Regions from separate parts of the Planomonospora antibiotica genome, predicted to be linked through region 2. Evidence: riboswitches for the same ligand, from Rfam matches in the RefSeq annotation. Region 2 holds a riboswitch; the other holds the start of a gene.
The links. A riboswitch is a leader RNA that binds a small molecule or an ion and turns the genes downstream of it on or off. The one in region 2 is predicted to bind glycine.
Positions count from the first base shown of each region.

Region 1: another riboswitch for glycine. It lies ahead of gcvP (aminomethyl-transferring glycine dehydrogenase); the one in region 2 lies ahead of gcvT (glycine cleavage system aminomethyltransferase GcvT).

Region 1 covers NZ_BMQE01000016.1:39,801-56,560, forward strand. Annotated here, with positions in the region: gene IEZ06_RS16645 (mannose-1-phosphate guanyltransferase) at 1-125, shown strand, start outside; gene IEZ06_RS16650 (double zinc ribbon and FHA domain-containing protein) at 539-1,051, shown strand; gene ftsR (transcriptional regulator FtsR) at 1,078-1,728, shown strand; gene IEZ06_RS16660 (bifunctional nuclease family protein) at 1,807-2,286, shown strand; gene IEZ06_RS16665 (MerR family transcriptional regulator) at 2,431-3,051, shown strand; glycine riboswitch at 3,067-3,159, shown strand; gene gcvP (aminomethyl-transferring glycine dehydrogenase) at 3,321-6,176, shown strand; gene IEZ06_RS16675 (hypothetical protein) at 6,292-7,074, shown strand; gene IEZ06_RS16680 (hypothetical protein) at 7,182-7,559, opposite strand; gene IEZ06_RS16685 (alpha/beta hydrolase family protein) at 7,641-8,243, shown strand; gene IEZ06_RS16690 (DUF5999 family protein) at 8,309-8,500, opposite strand; gene IEZ06_RS16695 (TetR/AcrR family transcriptional regulator C-terminal domain-containing protein) at 8,924-9,517, opposite strand; gene IEZ06_RS16700 (hypothetical protein) at 9,701-10,117, shown strand; gene IEZ06_RS36350 (RNA polymerase sigma factor) at 10,188-11,588, opposite strand; gene IEZ06_RS16710 (hypothetical protein) at 11,802-12,149, opposite strand; gene IEZ06_RS16715 (AMP-binding protein) at 12,199-13,389, opposite strand; gene IEZ06_RS16720 (hypothetical protein) at 13,605-13,838, shown strand; gene IEZ06_RS16725 (o-succinylbenzoate synthase) at 13,838-14,791, shown strand; gene menD (2-succinyl-5-enolpyruvyl-6-hydroxy-3-cyclohexene-1-carboxylic-acid synthase) at 14,788-16,449, shown strand; gene IEZ06_RS16735 (STAS domain-containing protein) at 16,565-16,760, opposite strand, start outside.
Region 2 covers NZ_BMQE01000022.1:17,604-30,800, reverse strand. Annotated here, with positions in the region: gene IEZ06_RS20225 (amino acid deaminase/aldolase) at 33-1,226, opposite strand; gene IEZ06_RS20220 (DUF6286 domain-containing protein) at 1,380-2,009, shown strand; gene IEZ06_RS20215 (hypothetical protein) at 2,313-4,079, opposite strand; gene IEZ06_RS20210 (L-serine ammonia-lyase) at 4,231-5,640, opposite strand; gene gcvH (glycine cleavage system protein GcvH) at 5,719-6,108, opposite strand; gene gcvT (glycine cleavage system aminomethyltransferase GcvT) at 6,105-7,202, opposite strand; glycine riboswitch at 7,236-7,331, opposite strand; glycine riboswitch at 7,332-7,430, opposite strand; gene IEZ06_RS20195 (gamma-glutamyl-gamma-aminobutyrate hydrolase family protein) at 7,550-8,245, opposite strand; gene IEZ06_RS20190 (3-oxoacyl-ACP reductase) at 8,248-9,012, opposite strand; gene IEZ06_RS20185 (aldehyde dehydrogenase family protein) at 9,027-10,370, opposite strand; gene IEZ06_RS20180 (glutamine synthetase family protein) at 10,373-11,743, opposite strand; gene IEZ06_RS20175 (FadR/GntR family transcriptional regulator) at 11,807-12,523, shown strand; gene IEZ06_RS20170 (hypothetical protein) at 12,536-13,197, shown strand, end outside.

The DNA.
Region 1 (16,760 bases), on a different contig from region 2:
CGCTCATCCTGCCCGACCCCTCCGAGGCGGTCACCCACCTGTGGGCCGAAGGCTCCGACGCCGACTCGGCGCAGGTCCTGCTGGAGCACTGGGCCCGGATCGTGGAACGGGCGGCCGGCCCGTGAGCCGGACGGGCGGGGATCGAGGGCCTGCGGGGCGCAGGGGATCCGAGGCGGGAGAGGCTCCGCGGGACGCAGGAGAACCAGGTACGGGAGAGGCTCCGCGGGACGAGGGAGAACCGGGTACGGGAGAGGCCTGCGGGGCGGGGCCCCGGGCCGGGAGAGGCCTGAGGGACCTGGGAGGACCCGGCAGGCGGCACGACGCGCCCGACTTGGCGAAGATATGGACCTTGGGCCTTCCCCGCCTGTAACTTTGTCCCCGACCGAACCCCCGGTCCAGTGCTCGCCTTGACCTTTGCGCCTCAGCGGCGTAAGTTGCGGCATTCGCAGTTTGAGCAAACACTTGAGAAGCGAAGAAGCGAGGCGCGCATCCCCGAGCACCGTTGCCGCGCCTTCGCGGTAGGAGGCCGAGCCGATCGATGCCGAGCGTCTACTGCACGCAGTGCGGTCATGCCAACCCCGAGGACGCGCGTTTCTGTTCTCGCTGCGGGTCGCCGCTGACCAGAGCCGAGACACCCGGAGACAGCACGTCGACGATCTCCCTCTCCGGGATCGAGGCCTACGAGGCGGAGACAGGGGAGGCGCTCCTCGCCGAGCGGCAGGCCGTCGAGCAGCTGCCCCCGGGCACGGCCCTGCTCGTCGTCCAGCGCGGACCCAACGCCGGCAGTCGCTTCCTGCTGGACAGTGACCTCACCACCGTGGGCCGCCACCCGGAGAGCGACATCTTCCTGGACGACATCACCGTCTCGCGGCGCCACGTGGAGTTCTACCGGCGCGGCGGAGGCGTGTTCACCGTCCGTGACGTGGGCAGCCTCAACGGCACCTACGTCAACCGCGAGCGGATCGAGGAGGTCCCGCTCTACGGCGGTGACGAGGTGCAGATCGGCAAGTTCCGCCTGGTGTTCCTCACCCGCGGCGCCGCTGGAGGATGATGAGCCCGCAGGCCGCTCGTGCGCACATGAGCATCGGGGAGGTGCTCGCCCTGCTGCAGGGCGAGTTCCCCGACGTCAGCATCTCCAAGATCCGTTTCTTGGAGGGCGAGGGGTTGATCGAGCCGGAGCGCAGTCCCTCCGGCTACCGCAAGTTCACCTACGCCGACGTCGAGCGGCTCCGCTACATCCTCAGCGAGCAGCGCGACCGCTACCTGCCGCTGCGGGTGATCAAGGATCGGCTGGAGGAGGCCGACCGCGAGGAGCGGCCCGTCGCCCGGCCGCGCGCCGTGCCCTCGGAGGCGCAGCCGGAGGTCCGGCTCAGCCGCGAGGAGCTCCTGGCCGCCGCCGAGATCGACGAGGAGACCCTGGCCGAGCTCGAGGACTACGGACTGCTGGCGGCCGTGGCCCGGCACTACGACGCCGAGGCGCTGGCCGTGGCCCGCAGCGTCGGCGCGCTGTCCGCCTTCGGCCTCCGGGCCCGCCACCTGAGGGCGGTCAGGGCCGCCGCCGAGCGGGAGGCCGGGCTCGTGGAGCAGGCCGTCGCGCCGCTGCTGCGCCGTCGCGCGCCCGGTGCGATCGACCGGGCGGACGAGACCGCCAGGGAGATCTCCGGCCTGCTGCTGGAATTGCACGCCTCCCTGCTGCGTTCCGGTGTTCGTGGGGTCCTGGGCCGGTGAGGGCCTGACCGGGCGCCCGCGCCCCCGCGGGTGTTACGTTGAATGAAACGGTTGAACCCAGCGAAAACGGAGCAGCCCGTGTTGCAGATGGAGGTCGTGGGCGTCCGGGTCGAGATGCCCTCCAACCAGCCGATCGTCCTGCTGAAGGAGGCACACGGGGAGCGCTACCTGCCGATCTGGATCGGGATGACCGAGGCGACCGCGATCGCCATGGCGCAGGCCGAGGAGCCGCCGCCCCGGCCGCTCACGCACGACCTGTTCCGTGACGTCATCGACGCGCTCGGTGTCCGGCTGACCACGGTGAACATCGTCGCGCTCCGGGAGGGGATCTTCTTCGCGGACCTGGTGTTCTCCAACGGCGCCGAGGTGAGCGCCCGGCCGTCGGACTCCATCGCCCTGGCCCTGCGCACCGGCGCCCGCATCTTCGCCAGCGAGGACGTGGTCAGGGAGGCCGGAGTGATCATCCCCGAGGACCAGGAGGGGCAGGAGGACGAGGTGGAGAAGTTCAGGGAGTTCCTTGACCAGATCTCGCCGGAGGACTTCGGCCGTGCGGGGTAGGAATTTCGGTGCATTTACGCTTCACGACGCGCCGAGTGGGGTCGTTGACTGAGGCAGATCCCAGTCTTACGGTGCGAGTGAACCTGTGGCCGTGTACAAACCCCCAGATCAGGCCATGGGATGAGAGAAAGCCGGAGGTCCGCAGTGGCGGTCAGCAGCGGCGAAGGAAAGGCGGCCGGCCAGGATGATCCGGGGCGGCGCCGGTCGGCGCGCCAGCGCGCCGGAGAAGAAGGCCTGCTGTTCGACGGGCGACCGGTGAGCCCGCCCGCCGACGTCGGCTATCGAGGCCCCACGGCCTGCACCGCTGCCGGGATCACCTACCGGCAGCTGGACTACTGGGCGCGTACCGGGCTGGTCGAGCCCACGGTCAGGGCCGCGCACGGCTCCGGCACCCAGCGGCTGTACGGCTTCCGCGACATCCTGGTGCTCAAGGTCGTCAAACGCCTGCTCGACACGGGCGTCTCCCTGCAGCAGATCCGGATCGCCGTGCACCACCTGCGCTCCCGCGGGGCCGGCGACCTGGCCCAGATCACCCTGATGAGCGACGGGGCCAGCGTCTACGAGTGCACCTCGCCCGACGAGGTCATCGACCTGCTCCAGGGCGGCCAGGGCGTGTTCGGCATCGCCCTGGGCCGGGTCTGGCAGGAGGTGGAGGGCTCCCTGGCGGAGCTCCCCGGCGAGCGTGCGGAGAGCGACGAAGGCCCTTTAGGCGATCACCCCGGCGATGAGCTGGCCCGCCGTCGGCAGGCTCGGCGCACGGGGTAAAGTTGGTCTCGCTGACGACCCTGTGCGGGAGAGACCCCGACCATGATCGGGGCGCCGAAGGAGCAACCTCCCCGGAATCTCTCAGGCACCCTGTACCGCACGGACGAGGCAACTCTGGAAAGCAGGTGCGTCCGCCAGGCGCGTCTCACCGACGGTGAAAGCCTCCCCGCCAGGGGCAGGTGAAGCTCTCAGGTCGAGATGACAGAGGGGGAGATCCGGCCCGTACGCCCGCGCCCAGCGCCGGTCTCCACCGCCTCGGGAGGCTTCCCATGACCGACCTGTCACCCCTCAGCGAGCTCGCTCCCCCGCCGTTCGCCACCCGCCACATCGGGCCCGACGACGCCGACCAGACCCGCATGCTGGAGGCGGTCGGATTCGCCTCCGTCGCCGACCTGACCGCGGTGGCCGTGCCCGAAGTGATCCGCTCCGCGGACCGGCTGGAGCTGCCCTCGGCGGCGAGCGAGACCGAGGCGATCGGGGAGCTGCGCGCGCTGGCCGCCCGCAACACCGTGCTCACCTCGATGATCGGCCTCGGCTACCACGACACGGTCACCCCCGCGGTCATCCGCCGAAACCTGCTGGAGAACCCCGGCTGGTACACCGCGTACACGCCCTACCAGCCGGAGATCTCCCAGGGCCGGCTGGAGGCCCTGCTCAACTTCCAGACCGTCGTCTCCGACCTCACCGGGCTCGACATCGCCGGCGCCTCCCTGCTGGACGAGGCCACCGCCGCGGCCGAGGCGATGACCCTGGCCCGCCGCGCCGGCCGGGCGAAGTCGGACGTGTTCGTGGTCGACGCCGACGCGCTGCCGCAGACCAAGGCCGTGCTGCGCACCCGCGCCGAGCCGCTCGGCATCGAGCTGGTCGAGAGCGACCTGTCCGGACAGCTCCCCGAGTGCTTCGGCGTCCTGGTGCAGTACCCCGGCGCGAGCGGCCGGGTCCGCGACTTCCGCGCGGTCGCCGAGGCCGCCCGCGCCCGCGGCGCCCAGGTCGTGGCCGCCGCCGACCTGCTGGCCCTGACGGTGCTCACCCCGCCCGGCGAGCTCGGTGCGGACATCGCGATCGGCTCCTCCCAGCGGTTCGGCGTCCCGCTCGGCTTCGGCGGCCCGCACGCGGCCTACATGGCGGTCCGCGAGGGCCTCCAGCGGCAGATGCCCGGCCGGCTGGTCGGCGTCTCCCAGGACGCCGACGGGCGCCCCGCCTACCGGCTCGCGCTGCAGACCCGCGAGCAGCACATCCGCCGGGAGAAGGCCACCAGCAACATCTGCACCGCGCAGGTGCTGCTCGCCGTGATCGCCGGCATGTACGCCGTCCACCACGGTCCCGACGGCCTGCGCCGGATCGCCCGGCGCGTGCACCGGCTCGCCGTGGTGCTCGCCGAGGGCCTGCGCCAGGGCGGCGTGGAGGTCGTGCACGACGTCTTCTTCGACACCGTGCTCGCCCGGGTGCCCGGCCGCGCGGAGCGGATCGTCGCGACCGCCCGCGACAACGGGGTCAACCTCCGCCTGGTCGACGCCGACCACGTGGGCGTCAGCTGCGACGAGAGGACCGAGCTGCTCCACCTGGAGCAGGTCCTGGCCGCCTTCGAGGTCAGCGGCGCGGTCCTGGCCGACCTGGACGCCGCCGCGCACGACGCGCTCCCCGCCGAGCTGCTCCGCACGAGCGACTACCTCACCCACCCGGTCTTCCACGCCCACCGCTCCGAGACCGCGCTCCTGCGCTACCTGCGCCGGCTCCAGGACAAGGACGTCGCGCTCGACCGGTCGATGATCCCGCTGGGCTCCTGCACCATGAAGCTCAACGCGACCACCGAGATGGAGCCGATCACCTGGCCGGAGTTCGCCGGCCTGCACCCGTACGCCCCCTCAGACCAGGCCGAGGGCTACCTGGAGCTGATCAGGGAGCTGGAGCGCTGGCTGGCCGAGGTCACCGGCTACGACGCCGTGTCGATCCAGCCCAACGCCGGCTCCCAGGGCGAGTTCGCCGGCCTGCTGGCCATCCGCGCCTACCACCGGGCCCGGGGCGAGGCCGGGCGCGAGGTCTGCCTCATCCCGTCCTCGGCGCACGGCACCAACGCCGCCAGCGCCGTCATGGCGGGCATGAAGGTGGTCGTGGTCGCCTGCGACGACGACGGCAACGTCGACCTCGACGACCTGACCGCCAAGATCGAGGCGCACCGCGATCGGCTCGCCGCGATCATGGTCACCTACCCGTCCACGCACGGCGTGTACGAGGAGGGCATCACCCGGGTCTGCGAGCTGGTCCACGAGGCCGGCGGCCAGGTCTACGTCGACGGCGCCAACCTCAACGCCCTGGTCGGCCTGGCCAAGCCCGGCGAGTTCGGGGCCGACGTCTCCCACCTGAACCTGCACAAGACCTTCTGCATCCCGCACGGCGGCGGCGGTCCCGGCGTCGGCCCGGTCGCGGTCCGCGCCCACCTCGCCGACTACCTGCCCGGCCACCCGCTGCGCGAGGGTTCGGCGGTCGGCCCGGTCTCCGCCGCGCCGTACGGCTCGGCCGGCATCCTGCCGATCTCCTGGGCCTACATCCGGATGATGGGCGGCGAGGGCCTCAAGGCCGCGACCGAGCAGGCCATCCTGTCGGCCAACTACCTGGCCCGCCGGCTGGCCCCGCACTACCCGGTCCTGTACACCGGCCGGGGCGGGCTGGTCGCCCACGAGTGCATCGTCGACCTGCGCCAGATCACCAAGGAGACCGGCGTCACCGTCGACGACGTGGCCAAGCGCCTGGTCGACTACGGCTTCCACGCGCCGACCATGTCCTTCCCGGTGGCCGGGACGCTGATGATCGAGCCGACCGAGAGCGAGGACCTGGCCGAGCTCGACCGGTTCTGCGACGCGATGATCGCGATCCGGGAGGAGATCGGGAAGGTCGCCTCGGGGGCCTACGACCGGACCGACAACCCGCTGCGCAACGCGCCGCACACCGCCGACTGCGTCGCCGCCGACGAGTGGCCCCACGCCTACACCCGCACCGAGGCCGCCTACCCGGTGCCGTCGCTGCGCGAGGGCAAGTACTGGTCGCCGGTGCGCCGCATCGACCAGGCCTACGGCGACCGCAACCTCGTCTGCTCCTGCCCGCCGCTGGAGGCGTACGAGGACTGACCCGCCCGCCGTACGGCCCGCCCGCGCAAGCCGCACGGATCACCGCGTATGCGAAGACGCGGACGGCCCCGAGTCGTTAGGCTCGGGGCCGTTCCTTACCCGGGGAGGATCTTGAATGCCGGACGTCGACACACACCCCCTGGAGGTCGCGCGCAGGCTGGCCGAGGACGGCGACCTGGACGGCGCCGCCGCGATCCTCGCCGAGCTGGCGGCCGAAGCCGACGGGCCCGACCGGGCCCAGGCGGCGGTGGGGCTGGCCGTGGTGCTCCAGGAGCGGGGGGACGTGCCGGGGGCCCGCGCCGCCGCGCGCACCGCGCTGGCGACCGGTCATCCGGAGTTCGCCGCACAGGCGGCCTGCCTGCTCGCCGAGAGCTTCGAGAGCGAGGACCTGACCGATCAGGCCAGGGCGGCCTGGCAGGCCGCCCTGGGGCTCGGGAACCCCGGCTACGCGCCGCTGGCGCACATGGCCCTGGCCCGGCTGGCCGCGGACGAGAGGGAGGCGGAGGAGGCGCTGCGGGCCGCCCTGGCCACCGGGGACCCCGAGATCGCCTCCCGGGCGGCCCAGCGGCTGGCGGAGTTCCTCCTGGAGGAGGGGGAGCCCGGCGAGGCGGCCGACGTGCTCCTGGAGGCGCTGGCGGTGCCGGACGTGGCCGATCCGCCGCGGCTGCGGGTGCTGCTCGGTGTGGCGCACCTGGAACTGGCGTGCGCGGAGTTCGAGGGGGCGGTGGAGGAGGGCGGCGACGTCGAGACGAGCGCGCTGGCCATCGAGCTCCTGGCCCGGACCCTCCCGCTGCGCGGGCGCGACGAGGACGCCGAGCGGGTGTGGGGCTACGGCCTCGGCCACGCCGACGAGCGGCTGGCCGCCCAGGTCCGGCTGCGCCGCGACCGCGACCTGTGAGCGCGGGCGGACCGTGACCGCTCGGGGCCGGGCCGCCGGCCCGGTGGCCGATCCTCCCGCGGGACCACCCCTCCGCGGACGGCACGGCCCCGGAGGGGGCGACCGGATCAGTAGTCGCGGTAGTCGCGGCGGCGCCAGTTGCCCAGCGCGTGGGCGAGGTTGACCGCGATGATGCCGCCCCAGGCGAGCAGCAGTCCGGCGACCCCGGCCTCGCCCGCGGCGATGCCGGTCAGCGGGATGCCGATGCCCAGCGAGCCCAGCGCGATCGTGGCCGACGAATCACCGCTCCTGCGCTGCTTCTTGGGGGGCGGTCCGTACGGCGAGGAGCCGGTGGCATGGACCTCGGCCCGCACGCGGGCGGCGATGGTCGCGTCGAGCCGCTCGACGAACGACTCGACGAGCGCCGTTTCGTACTCGGGGCCCAGTTCGCGCCGGGCGTCGAGGGTGGCGCGCATGTCCTGGCGGATGTCGTGGTTTTCCTGCACGTTCCCAGTCTGCACCCTGCGCGGGGGCATGGCATCGGTCATGAGGACGAGATCCGCGGACGGCACCGGTAGCGTTCCCCCATGGAGATCGTGACGCCGCACGGCCCTGCGCGGGCCGAGATCGACCCGGTTCCGGACCCCCGGTTCCTACTGGTCCTCACGCACGGCTCGGCCGGGGGAGTGGACGCGCCGGACCTGCTGGCCGTACGGGACGCCGTGCTGGGGATCGGCGGCCTGGTCGCCAGGGTGACGCAGCCGTTCCGGTTGCGCGGTGCGCGGGCGCCGGGCTCGGCGGTCAAGCAGGACGAGGCGTGGGCGGCCGCGGTGGCGGAGCTCCGCCGGAGTCACCCCGGCCTGCCGATGGTGCAGGGCGGGCGGAGCAACGGGGCCAGGGTGGCCTGCCGTACGGCGGGCGCGGTGGGGGCCGAGGCGGTCGTCGCACTGGCCTTCCCGCTGCACCCTCCGGGCAGGCCGGAGCGCTCCCGCGCGCAGGAACTGCGCGCTGCGGGCGTGGACGTGCTGGCGGTCAGCGGGGACCGGGACCCCTTCGGCATGCCGGAGGCGGAGGACGTCGCACGCCTGGTCGTGCTGCCGGGGGAGGGACACGACCTGAAGAAGGACCCCGCCCGGGTGGGCGAGGCCGTGGCCGGGTGGCTCGACGCCGGAGCGCGGACCCGGCGCTGATCGGGCAGAGCGCGGACCCGGCGCCGATCAGGTGGAGCGCGGCCCGCCCCGGGCGACGCGGATGCTCAGGAGACGCCGGCCAAGGGGCGGTGCGGCTCGATGACGGCACCGTCGGGCAGCAGCTCACCGGTGTCCTCGAACAGCACCACGCCGTTGCAGAGAAGGCTCCACCCCTGCTCGGGGTGGGCGACCACGGTGCGGGCGGCCTCGCGGCCCGGCCCATCGGCGGAAGGGCAGGACGGCTCGTGCGGGCACATCGGCGTGCCTCCAGATCTCTCGTGTCGGCTCGCCGGGGTCGACGTCGGCGATCGGCGGACACCGTCACCGACGGGACCCCGTTCCCACGTATGACGGGGGACGAGCGTTTGCGGTTGGCATATGACGGTGCGCGCCTCGAACGGGGTGAGGCGCGCACACTGGACAACTCAAGTGTGCGACGGGTCACACCCGTGCGACATAGTCAGTTAGGACCGTTTGAGGGCCATTGGAAGTGGCCCTTCGGTCCCAGCCGGGGACGTGACCTATGACACCGCTGTGTGACCTATGACACAGCGTGCCGCATCACCCGATAACCGGCCAAGTGCGACACGCCGGAGATTGTGTAAACGATCGGTTGCGAACCGGAGACCCGGCCGGAGCCGCCTTCCGCGTCCCGGGCCTTCCGCGCCGGCCCGGGACGGTCAGCCGCGGGTCAGGCCGGCCAGCAGGGCGTCGAGTCCCCGCTCGAAATCCGCGTCGGCCGCCGCGCTGCCGCCGCCCCTGGAGGGCGGCAGCCACGGCTCGGCGTCGTCGTCCGGGCCGGCGGGCTCGGCCCAGCTCGACTGCTGGACCTCCACCGCCACCGCGCCGAAGACGTAGGCGCGCAGCGCCCGCACGGCCTGGGACGCGTCCGGCAGCCCCGCCTCGGCCAGCTGCTCGATCTGCTCCCGCACGGCCATCGCGGCCTGCCCCTTGGGCGGCTTGGTCAGCGCGAGGGCGAGCACCCCGGGGTGCTCCCGCAGCGCGGCACGGCTCGCCCGGCACCATTCGCGCGCGGTCTCCCGCCAGTCGCCGCCCGGCTCCACGTGGACGGTGGTGACGTGCTCGGCCAGGGCGTCCATCAGCGCGTCCTTGCCGCGGGGCAGGTGGTGGTAGATGGCCATCGCCTCCACCTGGAGCGCGTCGCCCAGACGCCGCATGGTCAGCCGCCGCAGCCCCTGGCTGTCGGCGATGTGCAGGGCCGCCTCGATGATGCGCTCCCTGGACAGGGGGATCGGTGGTCGCTTGGCTGGCATGGAGCCATCCTGCCACCAGCTGCCTTACTGTGTAAAGGAAGTCGCCGGTTCCGGCGTGGCGCGTCCGCCGCGCCGGTGCCGCCCGCGCGGTGCGCCGCCCTCCCCTGAGTACGAGGGCCCGCGCCGGACGGCGTAGGCTAACCGCTGTCACCAGCCGGGCAGTCAGGCGAGAGAGGGTAGAAGATGGCGTTTTTCCGACCGCGAGTGAGCCGGGAGGCGGAGGTTCGCTACCACGCTGACCAGGAGGTCGGGAAGAGCTTCCCCGAGCTTCTGCGGAAGGCCCGCCTGGCCGAGGCCGCGCTGCGCGAGGTGCAGGCCGCCACGACCTCCTCCACCGAGCGGCGGGCCGCCGCCCTGGTCCTGGACAAGGCCCTGACCGAGGCGCTGCGCGCCGCCGAGGCCAACCAGCGGGTGGCCTTCGGCGTCAGGTCCTACGACGACCGGCTCCGCCGCCGCAAGGGCAGGGCGACCCCCAGGGGAGCCGAGTGGACCACCGAGGTCGAGCGCCTGCGCACGCTGCGTGAGCGCAACCGCCTCGTCGACATGCCGCGTGACGTGCTCCCCGTCGGCACCGCCAACCGCGCGGGCACCACGCCCTGAGGTCCGGGCGCCGGACGCGCCGAGCCCCGGTACGGCCGGACCGTACCGGGGCTCGCGCGTCTCGAGGGGCTCAGCTGGCCCAGTCGAGCAGCGGCCGGGTGTTGCTCGGGTGGCGCAGCTTGGACAGGGACTCCTTCTCCAGCTGGCGGATGCGCTCCCGGGTCAGGCCGAGGTGCTTGCCGATCTCGTCGAGGGTGTGGGGCTTGCCGTCGACGAGGCCGAAGCGCAGGGCCATGATGCGGGCCTCCCGGGGAGAGAGGTTGCCGAGCACGCCGCGCAGCTGCTCGCCCAGCAGCTGGCGGTCCACCACCTCGGAGGCCTCCGGGGAGTCGACGTCCTCGATGAGGTCGCCGATGGTGGTCTCGCCGTCCTCGCCGATGGTGGCGTTGAGGCTGAGCGGCTGGCGGCTGGTGCGCAGCAGCTCCTCGATCTGGTCGGGGGTCCTGTCCAGCTCGACCGCCAGCTCCTCGGGCGTGGGCTCGCGGCCCAGCCGCTGGTGCATGTCGCGCTCGACGCGGGAGAGCTTGGACAGCATCTCCAGCACGTGCACGGGCAGGCGGATGGTGCGGGCCGAGTCGGCGAAACCGCGCTGGATGGCCTGCCTGATCCACCACATGGCGTAGGTGGAGAACTTGTAGCCCTTGGTGTAGTCGAACTTCTCCACCGCGCGGATCAGGCCGAGATTGCCCTCCTGGACCACGTCGAGCAGGGCCATGCCGCGGTCGGTGTACTTCTTGGCGACGGAGACGACGAGCCGGAGGTTGGCCTCCAGCATGTGGTCCTTGGCACGGCGGCCGTCCTCGGCGACCCACTCCAGGTCGTCGCGGACGTCGGCGGGCAGGCCGGGCTCGGACTCCAGCTTGGCCTCGGCGTACAGGCCGGCCTCGATCCGCTTGGCGAGCTCGACCTCCTGGGCGGCGGTGAGCAGCGTGCGGCGGCCGATCGACTTGAGGTAGGTGTGCACCGAGTCGCCCATGACCGACGACTGGTCGTCCAGGTCCGCCGCCGCCTGCTCCACCTCGGCCTCGAGCTCCGCCTCGTCGGGGGCGGTCCAGCCCTCCTCCGCCAGCTTCGCCTCGAGGTTCTCCGGCTCGTCGTCCGGTCCCGGCGCGGCCTTGTCCGAAGGGGCGTCCTGCGGGGCGGCCGCGGTCTTCTTCTCGGCGGTCCTCCCGCCGGCGGCCCTGGCCGTGCGCGGAGAGACCTTGCGGGCCGCCGTCTTGCGGGCGGCGGTCTTGGCCGCGGCCTTCTTGGTGGCCGCGGCGAGCGTGGGCTCGTCCTCGGCGGCCAGGCTCACGCCCGCCTCGGTGAGCTCGCGCAGGATCGTGCGGCCCTCGGCCGGGCTGATGCCCGCGTCGGCGAAGGCGTGACGCAGCTCCGCGAGAGAAAGGTGACCCTGAACTCGCCCTCGGTCAAGGAGCTGCTCGAGGGTCGTCGGGGCCTCGGTCGAGGTCGCGGCGGCGGTTTGGGGCATGAGGACACCTCCTCCGTTACGGAGTCGTCTGTTTGCAGGTTGTGGGCGTTGACACGTTGCGGGTGGGGCGGCCGGGGGACCGCTCAGCGCACCAGTACCAATAACCCCGCCGACGACCTTTCTGTTCCCGACTTGACGGGGAAAATATGATGGGATGGGCCGGTTTCAACCGGCCCATCCCATCGAAGTCCCGTCACGGCCGCCCCCAGCCGCCTACCCGGTCGGGCCGGCCGGGCCCTCGACCACCGGCATCGGCATCGGCCGGGCCTCCTCCATCCGGTGCTCGGTCCAGTAGCGCGCGACCTTCTCGGGTTCGGGATTGACCTCCTTGGAGACCACGAAGTCCTCCGCGGGGGCGGTCCGCTCCGGCGAGGCGGGCGGGACCGGGGCGGACGGCGGAGCCGATCCTGCGGGGACCGGCTCGTTCGGCTCGATCGCGGGCACGGGTCCACCCGCCCGTCCGGCCCCGCCCGCGGAGGCGGCCGCCGCGACGGACACGCCGCCGGTGAGGACCACGGCGACGACTCCGGCGGAGACCCACGTCTTGCGGGTTGGCTTCATCGGGCTCGTCCTTCCTGCTCGCGTCATCTCTTCGACGTCCGGGAGCCCCTCACGGTTCCCCCCGCAGAGCACGACGGAGCGCGGCCAGGTCCGGCTTGCCGTTGGGCAGAAGCGGTATCTCGGGCATGACGACCAGCTCGGCCGGGGCCGCGTGGGCGGGCAGCCGCTCCTTGACGAAGGCGCGCAGCCCGGCCAGCGACGGGGGAGCGGAGGAGACCACGACGGCGACCACCCGTTCGCCCCACTCGGGGTCCGGGCGGCCGACCACCGCGGCGTCGGCGACCGCCGGGTGCTCGGCCACGACGGCCGCCACGGCCGCCGCGACGACCTTCTCCCCGCCGGTGTTGATCACGTCGTCGGCCCGGCCCAGCACCCGCAGCCGGCCGTCCTCCAGCGTGCCGAGGTCGGAGGTGACGAACCAGTCGCCGTCGCGGGCCGCAGCGGTCAGGTCGGGCCGGAGCCGGTAGCCGGAGAAGAGGACGGGCCCGGCGATGCGGATCCGGCCGTCCTGGGAGCCGCCGCCGATCCGCAGGTCCACACCGCCGAGGGGGCGGCCGTCGTAGACGCAGCCGCCGCAGGTCTCGCTCATGCCGTAGGTGGTGACGATCCGGGCGCCGGCCGCCCGGGCCTCGTCCAGCAGTCCCGGGGGAGCGGCCGCCCCGCCGAGCAGGATCGTCCGGAACGCCGACAGGTCCGCCGAGACGGTGAGGAGGCGGCGCAACTGGGTCGGGACCAGCGAGACGTGGGCGGCCCCCGAGGCGAGCACGGCCTCGGCGGAGAAGCCGTCGTGGACGACCGGCTCGGTCCCCCCCAGCAGGGACCTGACCAGCACCTGCAGGCCGGAGACGTGCGAGGGCGGCAGGCAGCAGAGCCACCGCTCACCGGGCCGGGCGCCCAGCCGCTCCAGGGAGGCCGAGGCTGAGGCGCGCAGCGCGGCGGCGGACAGCTGCACGCCCTTGGGGACGCCGGTGGTGCCGCTGGTGGCGATCACCACGGCCACCTCCGGGGGGACGGGCTCGCCCCCGGCCTGCCGTACGCCGTCCAGCAGGGCCGGGCGCAGGGCCTCCAGCGTCGCCCGCAGCGCGGGGCCGGGCAGGTTCGGAGGCAGGGGCAGGATCGCGGGGCCCGCGGGACCGCTGTCGTCGAGCGCCGCGGCGACCGCGTGGAACAGCGCGGGCCCCGGCGGCAGGGTCACGGCGTGCAGCTCCCGGCCGCCTGCCCGCTTCGGAATCGAACGCATTGGCTGGAGATCCATGATCCAGAAGGGTGAACGGCGGAATTCCATCGACCGTCACCATGCTCGGGATGTTCCGCCTGGCGGCGGGTCATCCCCTGACGGGCCCGCATTCATCCTCGACCCGCAGGCAGAGGCCCTGTGCGGACCTTCGGTAAGGTTAGTGCCGATGAGCCGGACGACGACCGAGGGGTCGGCGCGGGGGAAGGGGCGAGACGATCGTGACGGTCGGCTGGAAGCGGTCGGATGACTACGAGGACGTCGTCCGCGAGGCCGCTGAGGAGACCGCGAAGATCGCGGTCGACCGGCCGGAACGCCGTGGCGTCTCCCGGTGCGGTGCGCGGACCGCCCTGCGGCGGGGCCCGGCCGGCACGGGCGGGCGGGTCCGCCGGGGTCGCGACGTGTCCGAGGAGGAGCGGGCGCCCGGCTTCGGCGCGTCTCCGCGTCGGCCGTAATGGGCGCCAGAGGATCCGGGGCACCGGAGACGGCGGAGCTCCGGGTGTTCCGGATCCCGATGCGGACCCGCTTCCGCGGGCAGACCGCTCGCGAGGGGGTGCTGCTGAGGGGCCCCGCCGGGTGGGGTGAGTTCTCGCCCTTCCCCGAGTACGGCCCGGCCGAGTGCGCCCGCTGGCGCGCCTGCGCCGAGGAGGCGGCCTTCACCGGCTGGCCCGCGCCGCTGCGCGACCGGATCCCGGTCAACGCCATCGTGCCCGCCGTCGGCCCAGAGCAGGCCCGCGCGATGGTACGGCGGGCCCGCTGCGGCACGGTCAAGGTGAAGGTCGCCGAGCGGGGCCAGGCCTTCGCCGACGACCTGGCCAGGGTCGAGGCCGTACGCGACGCGCTCGGCGCGGCGGGCCGGATCCGGGTGGACGCCAACGGAGCCTGGGACGTCGATGAGGCGGTGGCCCGGATCACCGAGCTCGACCGCCGCTTCGGCCTGGAGTACGCCGAGCAGCCCTGCGCGACCCTGGACGAACTGGCCCGGGTCCGCAGACGGGTCGAGGTGCCGGTCGCGGCCGACGAGTCGATCCGGCGCGCGGAGGACCCGCTGAAGGTGCGGGCGGCGGAGGCGGCCGACATCGCGGTGGTGAAGGTGCAGCCGCTCGGCGGTGTGGCGGCCGCGCTGCGGGTGGTGGAGGCGTGCGGGCTGCCCGCCGTGGTCTCCAGCGCGGTGGAGACCTCCGTCGGCCTGGCCGCCGGGGTGGCGCTCGCCGCGGCCCTGCCCGACCTGCCCTACGCCTGCGGTCTGGGCACGCTGTCCCTGCTGGAGGGGGACGTGGTGGCCGAGCCGCTCGTCCCGGTCGACGGGACGCTCCCGGTGCGGCGCCCCGAGGCGGACCCGGGGGCCCTGTCCCGCTACGAGATCGAGTCACCCGCCTGGGTGCGACGCCTGAAGGAGGCACGGTGAACCCCGCGACCGCGCTCGCGACCGTCCTGGTCGACGAGCTGGTGCGCTGCGGCCTCACGGACGTGGTGATCGCGCCCGGTTCGCGCTCCGCCCCGCTCGCCCTGGCCGTGCACGCCGACAGCCGGGTCCGGCTGCACGTGCGCATCGACGAGCGGTCGGCCTCCTTCCTGGCCCTGGGCCTGGCCCGGCGCGGCGAGCGCCCGGTGGCCCTGGTCTGCACCTCGGGCACGGCGGCGGCCAACTTCCACCCGGCGGTCATGGAGGCGCACGAGTCGGGGGTGCCGCTGCTGGTGCTCACCGCCGACCGCCCGCCCGAACTGCGCGACACGGGCGCCAGCCAGACGGCGGACCAGCTCAAGCTGTACGGCACGGCGGTCCGCTGGTTCGCCGAGGTCGGCGTCCCCGAGGAGCGGCCCGGCCAGGTCGCCTACTGGCGTTCCCTGGTGTGCCGCGCCTACCAGCGTTCGCTCGGTCCCGCCGATCCCGGCCCGGTCCACCTCAACCTGGCCTTCCGGGAGCCTCTGGTCCCCGATGGCGACGCCTCCTGGTGCGAGCCCCTGGACGGCGGCGCGGACGGGCCCTGGGTCCGCGCGCGGGTGGCGCCCCCGGGCGTCGCGCTGCACCTGCCGCAGACCCGCAGGGGCGTGCTGGTGGTCGGCGACGGCGCCGTCGGCACGCGCCGGTACGTCGCGGCGGCCGGCATGGCGGGCTGGCCGGTGCTGTCGGAGCCCAACGGCGGCGCCCGCTACGGCGACCACACGATGTCGGCCTACCACCACCTGCTGAGCACCCCGGAGTTCGCCGAGGCGCACCGCCCTGAGGTGGTGGTCACCCTCGGCCGCCCCAGTCTGTCGAAGTCGCTGCTCAGGTGGTTGGGACAGGCCGACGAACACGTCGTGGTCGCCCCCGACCTGACCCGCTGGCCCGACCCGACCCGCTCGGCCACCCAGGTGGCGCAGGCCGTGGAGATCCCGATCGCGGCCGGTGACGACGCCTGGCTGCACTCCTGGCGCCGCGCCGACGCGGCGGCCCGGGCGGCGATCGACGAGGTGCTGGACGACTCGGGCCTCAGCGAGCCGCGCCTGGCGCGGGACCTGGCGGACCTGCTGCCCAACGGGTCGCTGCTGACGGTCGGCTCCTCCATGCCGATCCGCGATCTGGACCAGGCGATGCGGCCCAGGCGGGGGCTGCGGATCCTGGCCAACCGGGGCGTCGCCGGGATCGACGGGGTGGTGTCGACCGCGATGGGCGCGGCACTGGCCCACAACGGCCCGGCGTTCGCGCTGATGGGCGACCTGACGTTCCTGCACGACCAGAACGGGCTGATCCTCGGCCCGCTGGAGCCCCGTCCGGACCTGTGCCTGGTCGTGGTGAACAACGACGGGGGCGGGATCTTCTCGCTGCTGCCCCAGGCCGCGTTCCGCGATCCGTTCGAGCGGGTCTTCGGCACCCGGCACGGGGTGGACCTGGCCTACACGGCCGCGGCCACCGGCACGCCGTACACCGCGGTGAGCGAGCCCGGGCAACTGGACAAGGCGCTGCGGGGGCAGGGCGTGCGGATCGTGGAGGTGCGCACGGAGCGCGGGGCCAACGCGGCGCTGCACGTCACCATGCGGGAGGCGGCGAGCGCGGCGGTCCGCGCGGCCATGGCGGGGTGAGCGGGGGAGAGGTCAGGAGCCGCGCGCGGCTCCCCGCTTCCCGGCGCCGCAGGCAGCGACGGGCGTCGCGGCGATGACGCCGGCCGCGCCCTGGAAGAGCCGAGGCGGTGGGCGGCTATGCGGCCGGCTCGGCGAGCAGGTCTTCGGGCCACGCCCCGCGTTCGCACAGGTCGTCCCAGCCCAGCAGGGTCAGCAGCCGCTGCACATGAGGCGGCACGTCGCCCAGGCGCACCCGGTGCGATGCCGGACGCGCGCAGGTCAACAGGGCGCGCAGCCCGGAGACGTCGATGAAGCTCACCTGGCCGACGTCG
Region 2 (13,197 bases):
CGGTGGGGCCGGTGCTCCGGTGGGCGGCGGGGTCAGAGGAAGGTGCGGCCCTCGCCCCGGTAGGTGGGGACCTCGTCGACGATCTCGTCGCCGTCGATGAGGTGGAGGGTGGCGAAGCGTTCGCAGAGTTCGCCGGCCTTGGCGTGGCGGAACCATACGCGGTCGCCGAGGCGGAGGTCTTCGGCGGGCTGGCCGATGAGCGGGGTCTGGACTTCGCCGGCGCCTTCGCGGGGGTCGTAGCGCAGGCCGCAGGGCAGGTAGGGCTGAGGGAGCCGGTCGGGTCCGGGTGTGCCGGAGGCGGTGTAGCCGCCGCCGAGGACGGTGGCGACGCCGGGGGCGGGGCGGCGGACGACGGGCAGGGCGAAGAGGGCGGCGGGGCGGCCGGTGAAGCCGCGGTAGAAGTCGAACAGGCGCGGGTGGTAGAAGCCGGAGCCGGCGGTGAGTTCGGTGACGGCTTTCTCGCGGGTGGTGGTGGCGAGGCTGCCGGTGCCGCCGCCGTTGACGAATTCGAGGTCGGCGAACTGGCGGACGGCCTGGACGATGCGGCCTCTGCGGAGGATGAGTTCGCGGCGGGAGCGGGCCTGCATCCAGCGGATGGCGCGGGCGGTGAGGGGGTGGCCGGGCGGGTCGTCGCCGACTCCGGCGATCTGGGCTTCGTAGGCCATGACGCCGGTGAGGCGGAGGCCGGGGCGTTTGGCGATGTCGGCGGCGAGGTCGGCGGCCTGGTCGGCGTCGCGGACGGGGGAGCGGAGGGCTCCGGCGCGCAGGCGGCCGCCGAGGGCGGTGTAGCCGGCGTCGACGTCGAGGCAGAGGCGGATCTCGTGGCGGTCGCGGAGTCCGGCGGTGGCGGTCTCGATGAGGTCGAGGTGGTCGGTGCGGTCGACCATGAGGGTGATCTCGCGGGCGGCGCGGGGGTCGGTGGTGAGCCGGGTCATGGCGGTGCGGTCGGCGGTGGGGTAGGCGACGAGGATGTCGCGCAGGCCGGTGGAGGCGAGCCAGAGGGCTTCGGGGAGGGTGTAGGCCATGGTGCCGGTGTAGCCGTCCATGGCGAGGATGCGTTGGAGGACGGGGCGGGAGCGGATGGACTTGCTGGCGACGCGGATGGGTTTGCCGCGGGCGCGCCGGGTCATGTCGGCGGCGTTGGCGCGCAGGGCGGCGAGGTCGAGCACGGCGAACGGGGGTTCGAGGTGCGCGGTGGCCCGGTCGTAGCGCTGGCGGTCGTCCATGGGGGCAGGATAACTCCGCCCGACCATACATGAGTAGCTCTCATGTTAACCGGCCGCGGGTAAATTCTTCCTCCGGATCGGGTCAGCAATCGCGTGGGCCGGTGCGTCGTGCCGTACCGGGGCGGGGGTGGGCGCCGTAGACCTGGCCGGGTGATGACTACTCTCCAGGAGATCCTGGCGGGCCCGGGAGGCGCGCCGGAGGCGCCCGAGGGGCCGCGGCCGCAGGCGGGCGGGCGCAGGGCGGCGCGGTTGCTGCGGCCGAGCCGGGGCCCGGCGGGCGCGGTGGTCGCGCTGGCGGCCGCGGTGGTGCTGTCCGCGCTGGCGGCGGGCACGGTGACGCTGCTGAGCGGGTCGTCCTCGGCGCTGGCGGTGTACGGCCGGCTCGCGGCCGGGCCGGGTGCGCTGAGCTGGTCGGACCCGGTGGTGCTGGGGGCGGCGTTGGGCGTGGTGGCGGTGGGTGCGGCGCTGGTGGCGGTGGCGGTCGTGCCCGGGCGGCCCCGGCTGGTGCCGCTGGAGACGGGGGATCCCCTGGCGGTGATCGGCCTGACCCGGTCGGGGCTGCGCCGTACGCTGCGGGCCGCGGCGGAGTCGGTGGACGGGGTGGGCCGGGCGCGGGTGCGGCTGGGCCGCGGCGGCGTGGAGGTCCTGGTGGTCGCGGAGACGGACGGGACGGGGCGGTTGCTGCGCCGGGTGGGGGCGGAGGTCGGGGACCGGCTGGCCGCTCTGGGCGCGGTGTGCGGTGACGAGGTCGTGGTGCGGTTGCGCGGCCGGGGGATCGGATGAGGGTCTTTCCGGACGGTCTGCGCGGCCGGGGGTCCGATGAGGGCGTTTCCGGGCGGTCTCCGGGGTCGGGGGTCCGATGAGGGTGTTTCCGGGTGGTCCGGGCGGGCGGAGGGGCTGATGAGGGCGTATCTGGGCAATCGCATCGGTCTGACCGTCACCGGGCTGGTGCTGGCCGGGGCGGGGGCGTACGGCGTGCTGCGCGGGCTGGGGGAGGTCCCGGGGCACGCGGCGGAGGCGCCGGTGCTGGACCCCGGACTGCCGGCGCGGCTGGCGGAGGACCCCGGGGCGGGGTGGCTGGCGGCGCTAGTACTTGTAGTACTGGGGCTTGTCGCGGTCCGCTGGCTGCTGCGGTCCCTGGGCTGGGGGCGGCGGGGCCGCCGCAGTGAGACCGGGATCGCGATGCTGGGGGTCGCGCTTAAAGAAGTCGAAGGGCTGAGCCGGGTCCGGGTCCGGACGGTCGAGGGGGACCGGATCCGGATCGGGGTACGCTGCGGGCCCGCGACCGACGTCGGCGAGCTCGTAGCGCGGATGAACGAGGACGCCGTCGACAGGGTTCGGCGGGCGGTAGGGGACGATGCGCTGGGGGTCTCCGTCCGGGTGCACGTCCGCCGTCGCTGAGGCCCGCCGGGCGGCCTGGTCCGGGGGGCTCACGGGGTCCTCGGCGGGGGCGCCGGGGGTGTCGGCGGCGGTCTCGGAGTCGCGCCCGCCGAAGGCCAGTCCGGCGGCCAGACAGGCGAGGGGTGCGGCGACCGCCGCGTGGCGGTGGTCGAAGGCCGAGGTGAACTGCGGCAGCGCGATCAGGGCGGCGGCCGCGGTCCAGGGCGGGAGGAGGGCGCCGCCGAGGCGCCGCCAGCGGGTCAGGACGCCGATCAGGCCGATGGCCAGGACGACGCCGAGGAAGGGTCCGCGCAGGAAGCCGTGTTCCTGGTAGGCGCGCAGCCAGCTCGCGTAGGGGTCGACGAGGCGCGGTTCGCCGGGGTCCGCCTGGTAGGCGGTGGCGAGCTCGGCGGCGGTGCGGCCGCCGGCGGCGGGGGTGTCGGGTAGCGAGGCGGCGGCGTCGGGGAAGACGTGGGCGCTCTGGTCCTCCGTGGTGGGGTAGACGCGCCGGTCCCAGTCGAAGACGTGGGCGAGGTCGGTGAGTCCGGTGCGCAGGAAGTCGGCGGGCTGGGCTCTGACGGCCTGCAGGGCGAAGTCGCCGGCGAGCGCGTCGCGTTCGGCGGGGGAGCCCTGGAACCTGTTCAGCGGCGAGCCGCCGTCCGAGAGGTAGGCGGGGGGCGGCTTGCGCTCGCCGGGCGGTTCGGCGGGGCAGAGGGCGGCGGCGGGGCCGGTGGGCCTGATCCGGGCGCAGTCGGCGAAGGTCGTCGTGCGGGCCCAGAGGTGGGCGTTGCCGCGGGTCAGGCCGTGGTCGCCGAACTCGGTCCTGAACCAGGCGGCGTGCGCGCCGAGGGTCAGGGCGGCGGCCGCGGCGGCGGCGGTGACGGCTTTCCAGCCGGCGCGGCGGACGGCCAGGCAGACGAGGACCAGCAGGAGCAGCGGCAGGCCGATGACGCGGGTGGCGGCGGCCGCGGCCAGGAGGGTGCCGGCGAGCAGGGCGGTCCGGGCGGACGGGCGGCGGTTCCACAGCAGCAGGGTGAGGGCGAGCACGGTGAGGGTCTGGAAGAGCGCGTCCGCCGTGACGAGGTGTTCGAGCTGGATCTGGTGGGCGTCGAGCAGGGCGGGGAGCGCGGCGAGGGTGGCGCCCCAGCCGGGGAGCCCGGCCAGGCGGCGCAGGAGGAGGTAGACGCAGCAGGCGGTGGCGAGGCCGAGCAGGTGCTGGGCGACGACCACGGCCTGCACGCTCTGCAGCGGGCTCAGCAGCCGCAGGAAGAGGGGGTAGCCGGAGGAGTGCGACTCGGTGGGGCGGAGGGCGAGGGCGGCGTCGAGGTGGGTGAAGGAGTCGGGCCAGAACCACAGGGCGGGGCGGTAGCCGAGTACGGCGAGGGCCCGCAGGGCGCCGCCCGCCGGCAGCGCGACCAGGAACAGCCAGTGGGCGCGGAGGAAGCGGCCCGCCGGTTGGGCTTCCGTCGTCACGCGACCTCCCTGACCTTCACGAACAGGTTGACCACGATAGTCCCAGGGACGGGCGGTCTCGTCCGCGATGACGGACTTGGCGGTGCTTGAGGGTGTTCGCAGCGTCCGCCCGGATGTCCGCCCGGCCGGCCTGCCGGGCGGACGTCCGCCGTCAGCACTCGATGACGTTGACGGCGAGGCCGCCGCGGCTGGTCTCCTTGTACTTGTCGAGCATGTCGCGGCCGGTGTCGCGCATGGTCTTGATGGCCTTGTCGAGGGCGACGAAGTGCCGGCCGTCGCCGCGCAGCGCGATGCGGGCGGCGGTGATGGCCTTGATGGAGGCGACGGCGTTGCGCTCGATGCACGGGATCTGGACCAGGCCGCCGACGGGGTCGCAGGTCAGGCCGAGGTTGTGCTCGATGCCGATCTCGGCGGCGTTCTCCACCTGCTCGGGGGTGCCGCCGAGCACCTCGGTGAGTCCGGCGGCGGCCATCGAGCAGGCCGAGCCGACCTCGCCCTGGCAGCCGACCTCGGCGCCGGAGATGGAGGCGTTCTCCTTGAACAGCACGCCGATGGCCCCGGCGGTGAGCAGGAAGCGGACGACGCCGTCGTCGTCCGCGCCGCCGCCCGGCCGGCCGTCCGCGCCGTCGGCTCTGCGGACGAAGCGGTCGTAGTAGGTGAGGACGGCGGGGATGATGCCGGCGGCGCCGTTGGTGGGGGCGGTGACGATGCGGCCGCCGGCGGCGTTCTCCTCGTTGACGGCGAGGGCGAACAGGGAGACCCAGTCCATCGTCTGGAGGGGGTCGCTGCCGGGGTCCTCGGCCTGCAACTGCCGGTGGAGCTGGTGGGCGCGCCTGCGGACCTTGAGGCCGCCGGGGAGCATGCCCTCCTTGGCGATGCCGCGCCGTACGCACTCGGACATGACGCGCCACAGGTCGAGCAGGCGGGCGCGGATCTCGTCCTCGGTGCGGCCGAAGGCCTTCTCGTTCTCCAGCATCAGGCCGGAGACGGACAGGCCCGTCTCGCGGCACCGGGCCAGCAGTTCGGCGGCGGTGGTGAAGGGGTGCGGCAGTTCGGTGTCGTCGGCCTTGATGCGGTCGGCGCCGGTGGCGTTCTCGTCGACGACGAAGCCGCCGCCGACGGAGTAGTAGACCTTCTCGCGGAGGGTCTCGCCGTTCTCGTCGAAGGCGGTGAAGCGCATGCCGTTGGGGTGGCCGGGCAGTGAGATCTTCCGTTCGAAGACGAGGTCCTCGCCGACGACGAAGGGGATCTCGCGGGAGCGGTACAGCCGGATGGTCCCGGAGGACCTCATGGCGGCCAGCCGCTCGTCGACGGTGTCGACGTCGACGAGTTCGGGTTTCTCGCCGGACAGGCCGAGCAGGACGGCCTTGTCGCTGCCGTGGCCCTTGCCGGTCAGGCCGAGGGAGCCGTACAGCACGGCCTCGACGCGGGCGGTCTTGTCCAGCAGGCCGTCGCGGTCGAGGCCGCGGGCGAAGCGGTGGGCGGCGGCCATCGGTCCGCCGGTGTGGGAGCTGGAGGGGCCGATGCCGATTTTGAAGAGGTCGAAGACGCTGATCGCCATTGATCGGTCCTTGTCCTTACGTCACCGGGACCGCGCGCGCCGGGCGGCGCGCGCGATCACGGCGCGGGAGAGAAGATTTCAGGATTCGCCGGAGGTGAGGGCGGTGTACTCCTCGGCGGAGAGCAGGTCGGCGGCGTCGCCTTCGAGGCGGACGCGGAACAGCCAGCCCTCGCCGTACGGGTCGCCGTTGACCAGGGAGGGGTCGTCGACGACGGCGGTGTTGACCTCGACGACCTCGCCGCCGACGGGGGCGTAGATGTCGCTGACCGACTTGGTCGACTCGACCTCGCCGACCGCGTCGCCGGCGGCGACGGTCGCGCCGACCTCGGGGACCTGCACGTAGACCACGTCACCGAGGGCCTCGGCGGCGTAGGCGGTGATGCCCACGGTGAGGACCAGGCCGTCGTCGACGCCCGCGATCCACTCGTGTTCCTTGGTGTAGTGCAGTTCGTCGGGAATGCTGCTCACTTGTTCCTCCTGTAGAAAGGCAGGTCGACGACCTCGACCGGCTCGTGGCGGCCCCGGATGTCCACCGCCAGCTCTTCCCCCGTCGCGGCGGTGTCCACGTAGGCCATGGCGACGGGCCTGCCGAGCGACTGCGAGGGGGCCCCGCTGGTGACCTCGCCGACGACGGTGCTGCCGCCGGAGGCCAGCACCACCGGGTAGCCGTGGCGGGGCACGCGGCGGCCGGCCGCGACCAGGCCCGTCAGACGGCGGGCCGGGGGGACGTCCTTGAGGGGTTCGAGGGCCGCCCGGCCGACGAAGTCGCCCGGTTTGTCAAACTTCACCACACGGCCGAGGCCGGCGTCGAACGGGGTGAGGGCGGTGGACAGCTCGTTGCCGTACAGCGGCATGCCCGCCTCCAGGCGGAGGGTGTCGCGGGCGGACAGGCCGGCGGGGAGCAGGCCGTGCGGCTCGCCCGCCTCGGTGAGCGCGGTCCACAGCGGCTCGGCGTCGTCATTGGCGACGAACAGCTCGAAGCCGTCCTCGCCGGTGTAGCCGGTGCGGGCGATGAGCGCCTCGCGGCCGGCGACGGTGGCGGGCAGCCCGGCGTAGTACTTGAGGCCGCCGAGGTCGGCGTCGGTGAGCGCGGCGAGGATCTCCTGGGACCTGGGGCCCTGGACGGCGACGAGAGCGTACTGCTCGGAGCGGTCCTCGACGACGGCGTCGAAGCCCTTGGCCCGTTCGGCGAGCCTGGCGGCCACGGCGGGGTAGTTGGAGGCGTTGGCGACGACCATGAACTCCTCGGGGGCGAGGCGGTAGACGATCAGGTCGTCCAGCACGCCACCGCGGGAGTTGACGATCATGGTGTAGCGGGCGCGGCCGGGCTCCAGCACGGACAGGTGGCCGACGAGCGCGTAGTCGAGGGCCTGGCCGGCCTGCGGCCCGGTCACGAAGATCTCGCCCATGTGGGAGAGGTCGAACAGGCCCGCGGCCTGGCGGACCGCGTTGTGCTCGGCTGACTCGCTGCCGTAGCGGAGCGGCATGAGCCAGCCCGCGAAGTCGGTCAGGGTCGCGCCGAGAGACGTGTGGACGCCGCGCAGTGGCGTGGGTCGGGGCATGATCGCACCTCAGGCATGGGTCGGATGAGAGCATCCTCCCCCTCTGTCGTGGATGCCTGAGAGTTTCGCCCGGTTTTTACCGGACTTTCACCTTCGGCGAGACCTCGGGGGCCTGCTTTCCAGAGGGCACCTACCCGCACGGTCCTTTGCCTTGAGAGGTTCGCGGGGAGGGCTTGCTCCTTCAGGGGTCCTGGCCTGGATGTCAGGACGCTCTCCCGCACGGGGTTCACATCGGTGTCGCGGCCAGCCTAACGGCCCGGGACCGCCGAGCGAAATCCCCCGCCGGGACCTCTCCGCCGCCCCGCCACCACCGCCGTCGTGCCCCCCTGCCCCGGCCGCCGGCGCGCTCAGCGGCGGGCGTGCCCGACGAGCGCCTCGAACAGGGCCGATTCGTCGTCGGCCTCGGGGTGCCACTGGACCGCCAGGGCGAAGGGGTGGTCCGCCAGCTCCACGGCCTCGACGGTGCCGTCCTGGCTCCGGGCGGTCACGGTCAGGCCGTCGCCCAGCCGGTCGGCGGCCTGGTGGTGGTAGTGGGCCACGTCGTCGGTCTCCACCCCGAGGATCGCCGCGATCCGGCTGCCGGGGGAGAGCCGTACCGGCATGCGTCCGAAGGCGCCCGGCGCGGGGGCGTGCCCGGTGTGGCCGACCGCGTCGGGCAGGTGCTGGCAGAGGGTGCCGCCCAGGGCCGTGTTGAGGATCTGCAGGCCGCGGCAGACGCCCAGGAACGGCAGGCCGCGGTCCAGGGCCGTCCGGACCAGCCCCAGCTCGGCGTCGTCGCGGAAGCCCCGGACATGGCTCGTGCGCTCGTGCGGGCGCTCGCCGTACCGGGCCGGGTCGATGTCGCCGCCGCCGACCAGGATCAGCCCGTCCAGGCGGTCGGCCAGGACGGAGGGGTCGCCGGCCGGGGGCAGGATCACCGGCTGGCCGCCCGCCCGGACGACGTGGTCGACGTAGTCGTACGGCAGGAGCGCCGCGGGCGTCTCCCAGACGGTGAAGCGGGCGGGCTCGACGTAGCAGGTGACGCCGATGACGGGACGGGGCACGGCTACAGCGGGGTGACGTAGGCGCCGGAGATGCCGCCGTCGACCAGGAACTGCGAGGCGGTGACGAAGCTCGCGTCGTCGGAGGCCAGGAACGCCACCGCGGCGGCGATCTCGGCGGCCTCGGCGAACCGGCCGAGCGGGACGTGCACCAGGCGGCGCCGCGCCCGCTCGGGGTCGGCGGCGAACAGCTCCTGCAGCAGCGGGGTGTTCACCGGTCCCGGGCACAGCGCGTTGACCCGGATGCCCTCGCGGGCGAACTGCACGCCCAGCTCCCGCGACATCGCCAGCACGCCGCCCTTGGAGGCGGTGTAGGAGATCTGGCTGGTCGCCGAGCCCATCACCGCGACGAACGACGCGGTGTTGACGATCGAGCCCCCGCCGCGCCGCCGCATGTGCGGGATGACGTGCTTGCAGCACAGGTAGACGCTGGTCAGGTTGACCTCCTGGACCCGGCGCCAGGCCTCCAGGCCGGTCTCCAGGATCGAGTCGTCGTCCGGCGGGGAGATGCCGGCGTTGTTGAAGGCGATGTCCACGCCGCCGTAGGCGTCGGCCGCCGCCTGGTACATCCGGACCACGTCGCCCTCGTCGGTGACGTCGGCGCGCACGAACAGGCCGCCCACCTCGGCGGCGGCCTTCGCGCCTGCGGTCTCGTCGACGTCGGCGCAGACCACCTTCGCGCCCTCCTGGGCGAACCGGCGCGCGGTGGCCAGCCCGATCCCGCTCGCCGCGCCGGTGATGACGGCCACCCGGTCCTGCAGGCGCTGCATCGGTCCTCCCTGCATCAATCCTCCGAAATGAAGACGTTCTTGGTCTCGGTGAACGCGGACAGGGCGTCCGCCCCCAGTTCGCGGCCGAGCCCCGACTGCTTGAACCCGCCGAACGGCGTCCAGTAGCGCACCGACGAGTGGGAGTTGACGGAGAGGTTGCCCGCCTCGACGGCGCGGGCCGTGCGCAGCGCCCGCCCCACGTCGCGGGTCCAGATCGAGCCGCTGAGGCCGTACCGGGTGTCGTTGGCGATCCGTACGGCGTCGGCCTCGCCGTCGAACGGGACGACCGACACCACCGGGCCGAAGATCTCCTCGGTGAACGCCGGGTCGGTGACCTCGGGCGTCAGGACGGTGGGCGGGAACCAGAAGCCGGGTCCGGACGGGCAGGAGCCCTGCAGGTAGGGGGTGCCGGTGACGAAGGAGGCGACCCTCTCCCGGTGGGCGGCGCTGATCAGCGGTCCCATCTCGGTGTCGGCGGCGCGCGGGTCGCCGACCTTCACCGCGAGCACCGCCTCCGCCAGCAGGCCGAGGAACTCGTCGTAGACCGGCCGTTCCACGAGGACGCGGGAGCGGGCGCAGCAGTCCTGGCCGGCGTTGTCGAAGACCGCGTACGGCGCGGTGGCGGCGGCCTTCGCCAGGTCGGCGTCGGCGAAGACGATGTTGGCGCTCTTGCCGCCCAGCTCCAGGGTGAGCCGCTTGACCCGCCGGGCGCACACGGCGCCGATCTCCTTGCCGACCTCGGTCGAGCCGGTGAACACGATCTTCGCGACGTCCGGGTGCTCGACGAGGCGGGCGCCGGCCGTCTCCCCCTCGCCGGGCACGACCTGGAGCACGCCCTCGGGCAGGCCGGCCGCGAGGGCCAGCTCGGCCAGGCGCAGCGCGGTCAGCGGGGTCTGCTCGGCGGGTTTGACGATCACGGTGTTGCCCGCCGCCAGCGCCGGGGCGGCCCCCCAGGTCATGACGACCATGGGGAAGTTCCACGGCACGATCACCCCGACGACGCCCAGGGGCTCGGCGAAGGTGACGTCCCAGCCGCCGGGCACCGGGATCTGCCGGCCGTGGTCGCGCTCGGGCGCGCCGGCGTAGAAGTCCAGCACGTCGCGGACGTTGCCCGCCTCCCAGCGGGCGTTGTCGGCGGTGTGCCCGGCGTTGGCGGTCTCCAGGGCGGCCAGCTCGGCGGCGTGGGAGTCGACCAGCGCGGCGAAGCGGCGCAGCAGCCGGGCGCGGTCGCCGGGGGCGACCCGCCGCCAGGCGGGGAAGGCGGCCTTCGCGCGCTCCACGGCGTGGTCCACCTCGGCGGCGCCGGAGAGCTCGACCTCGGCGAGGACCTCCTCGGTCGCCGGATTGACGATCTTCATGTTCACATCCGTTCGAATCCGCGCACCAGCTCCCAGTCGGTGACGGCCGCGTCGAAGGCGGCCAGCTCGACCCGGGCGGCGTTGGCGTAGTGCGCCGCGACCTCCTCGCCGAAGGCGTCGCGGGCGAGTCCGGAGCCCTCCCACAGGGCCAGGGCGTCGCGCAGCGTGCCCGGGACCGTTTCGGAGCCGGAGGCGTAGGCGTTGCCGGCGAACGGCTCGCCCGGCTCCAGCCCGTTCTCGACGCCGTGCAGCCCGGCCGCGATCATCGCGGCGACCGCCAGGTAGGGGTTGACGTCGCCGCCGGGCACCCGGTTCTCGACCCGCAGCGACGCGCCGTGGCCGCCGACCAGGCGCAGCGCGCAGGTCCGGTTGTCCACGCCCCACCGGACGGCGGTGGGGGCGAAGCTGCCCGGCGCGTACCGCTTGTAGGAGTTGACGTTCGGCGCGTAGAGCAGGGTGAACTCCCGCAGGCAGGCGAGCTGCCCGGCGATGAAGCGCCGCCCGGTCTCCGACAGTCCGTACGGCCCCGGCCCGGCCATGACCGGGTCGCCGTCCGGCGAGCGCAGCGACAGGTGGATGTGGCAGGAGTTGCCCTCGCGGGCGTTCGGCTTGGCCATGAAGGTCAGCGACATGCCCTCCTGGGCGGCGATCTCCTTGGCGCCGTTCTTGTAGACCGCGTGGTTGTCGCAGGTGGCCAGGGCGTCGGTGTAGCGGAAGGCGATCTCGTGCTGGCCGAGGTTGCACTCGCCCTTGGCCGACTCGACGTACATCCCGGCGCCCTCCATGCCGAGCCGGATCCGGCGCAGCAGCGGCTCGATCCGGGCGGTGCCGAGCAGCGAGTAGTCGACGTTGTAGAGGTTGGCCGGGGTCAGGTCGCGGTAGCCGCGGCGCCAGGCCTCCTCGTAGGTGTCGCCGTAGACGACGAACTCCAGCTCGGTGCCGGCGAAAGCGTCCCAGCCGTGCTCGGCCAGCCGGGCGAGCTGGCGGCGCAGGACCTGCCGGGGCGAGGCCGCGACGTCCGAGCCGTCCTCCCAGACGAGGTCGGCCATGAGCATGGCCGTGCCCTCCTGCCAGGGCACCCGGCGCAGGGTGGACAGGTCGGGCCGCATCACGAAGTCCCCGTACCCGCTGTCCCACGACGACATGGCGTAGCCGTCCACGGTGTTCATGTCGACGTCCACCGCGAGCAGGTAGCTGCAGCCCTCGGCGGCGTGCTCGGCGACCTCCTCCAGGAAGTAGCGCGCGGACAGCCGCTTGCCCTGCAGGCGGCCCTGCATGTCGGCGACCGCCAGCAGCACCGTGTCGATCCGCCTGGCCGCCACCTCGCTGCGCAGTTCGCTGAGGTCCACGCGCCCTCCTCGCCGGAATCTCATTGGGCTACTATCAGACCATTGATGTGCACCGAGGACGGGGTTGTCAAGAGCCGGAGGTGATGTTTGGACGAGTCGCCGCTGACGGCGGTGCTGCGGCCGGTGCGGTCGGGCAACGCCTTCGAGGAGACGGTGGAGCGGCTGCTCCAGGCGGTCAAGCTCGGGCTCGTCGTGGAGAAGCTGCCGCCCGAGCGGGAGCTCGCCGCGCGGCTGGGGATCAGCCGGGTCACGCTGCGCGAGGCCATCCGCGCGCTGGCCGAGGCGGGCTACCTGGAGGTGCGCCGGGGCCGGTACGGCGGCGCGTTCGTCACCTACGCCCCGCCCCCGCCCCGGCGGGGGGACCTGCGCCGGGCCGTGGCCGACATGGGCACCGGCCACCTGGCCGACGCGCTCACCTTCCGCACGGCCGTCGAGTGCGGCGCGGCCCAGGTGCTGGCCACCGCCGAGCCGGCCGGGGAGTGGCGCGAGACGCTCCGCCGCCGCCTGGCGGAGGTCAACTCCGCCGGGCCCGACGACTACCGCCGCCTGGACACCGCCTTCCACCTGTCCATCGCCGAGCTGACCGGCTCCCCGCTGCTCGCCGCCGCCTGCGCCGACGCGCGCCTGCGGGTCACCGACCTGCTGAACGCGATCCCGGTGCTCCAGCGCAACATCGAGCACGCCGCGGTCCAGCACGAGGCGATCGTCGCCGCGATCCTGGCCGGCGACCCGGACGCCGCCCGCCGCGCCGTGGCCGAGCACCTGGAGGGCACCGCGGCGCTCCTGCGGGGGTTCCTGGCATAACCTGGACGGACTGTGGGGGAGTGGTTCCAGCAACGGATCATCGAGACAGGACGGCTGCCGCTGTTCTGCTTCTTCGTCGCGCTGATCGTCGCCTTCGTGTTCACCCGCGTCAACGTCCGGCTCATCCGGGCGAAGATCGGCTGGTTCCGCAACGTCAGCGTCGGTGAGATGCACATCCACCACGTGGTGTTCGGCGTGGTGCTCACCCTGCTGAGCGGGGTCGCGGGGCTGCTCGTGTCGGGCGTCTCCGACACCTGGTACGCCGTGACGGCCGCCCTCTTCGGCGTCGGCGCGGCCCTGATCCTGGACGAGTTCGCGCTGATCCTGCACCTGCACGACGTCTACTGGGAGGAGGAGGGCCGCACCTCCGTCGACGCCGTGTTCGTCGCGGTCGCGGTCACCGGCCTGCTCCTGCTCGGCCTGCGCCCGCTGGGCTGGGAGGACTCCGGAGAGACCCCGCAGGGCCCCTGGACGGCGGTCGGCCTCATCGTCGCCAACCTGCTGCTGGCGGTCGTCACGCTGCTCAAGGGCAAGATCTGGACCGGCCTGGTCGGCCTGTTCGTCCCGGTCCTGCTGATCTTCGGTGCGCTGCGGCTGGCCCGACCCGGCTCGCCCTGGGCCCACTGGTTCTACGCGCCGGCCGCGCGCCGTCCCCGGCCCGGCCTGATGGCCCG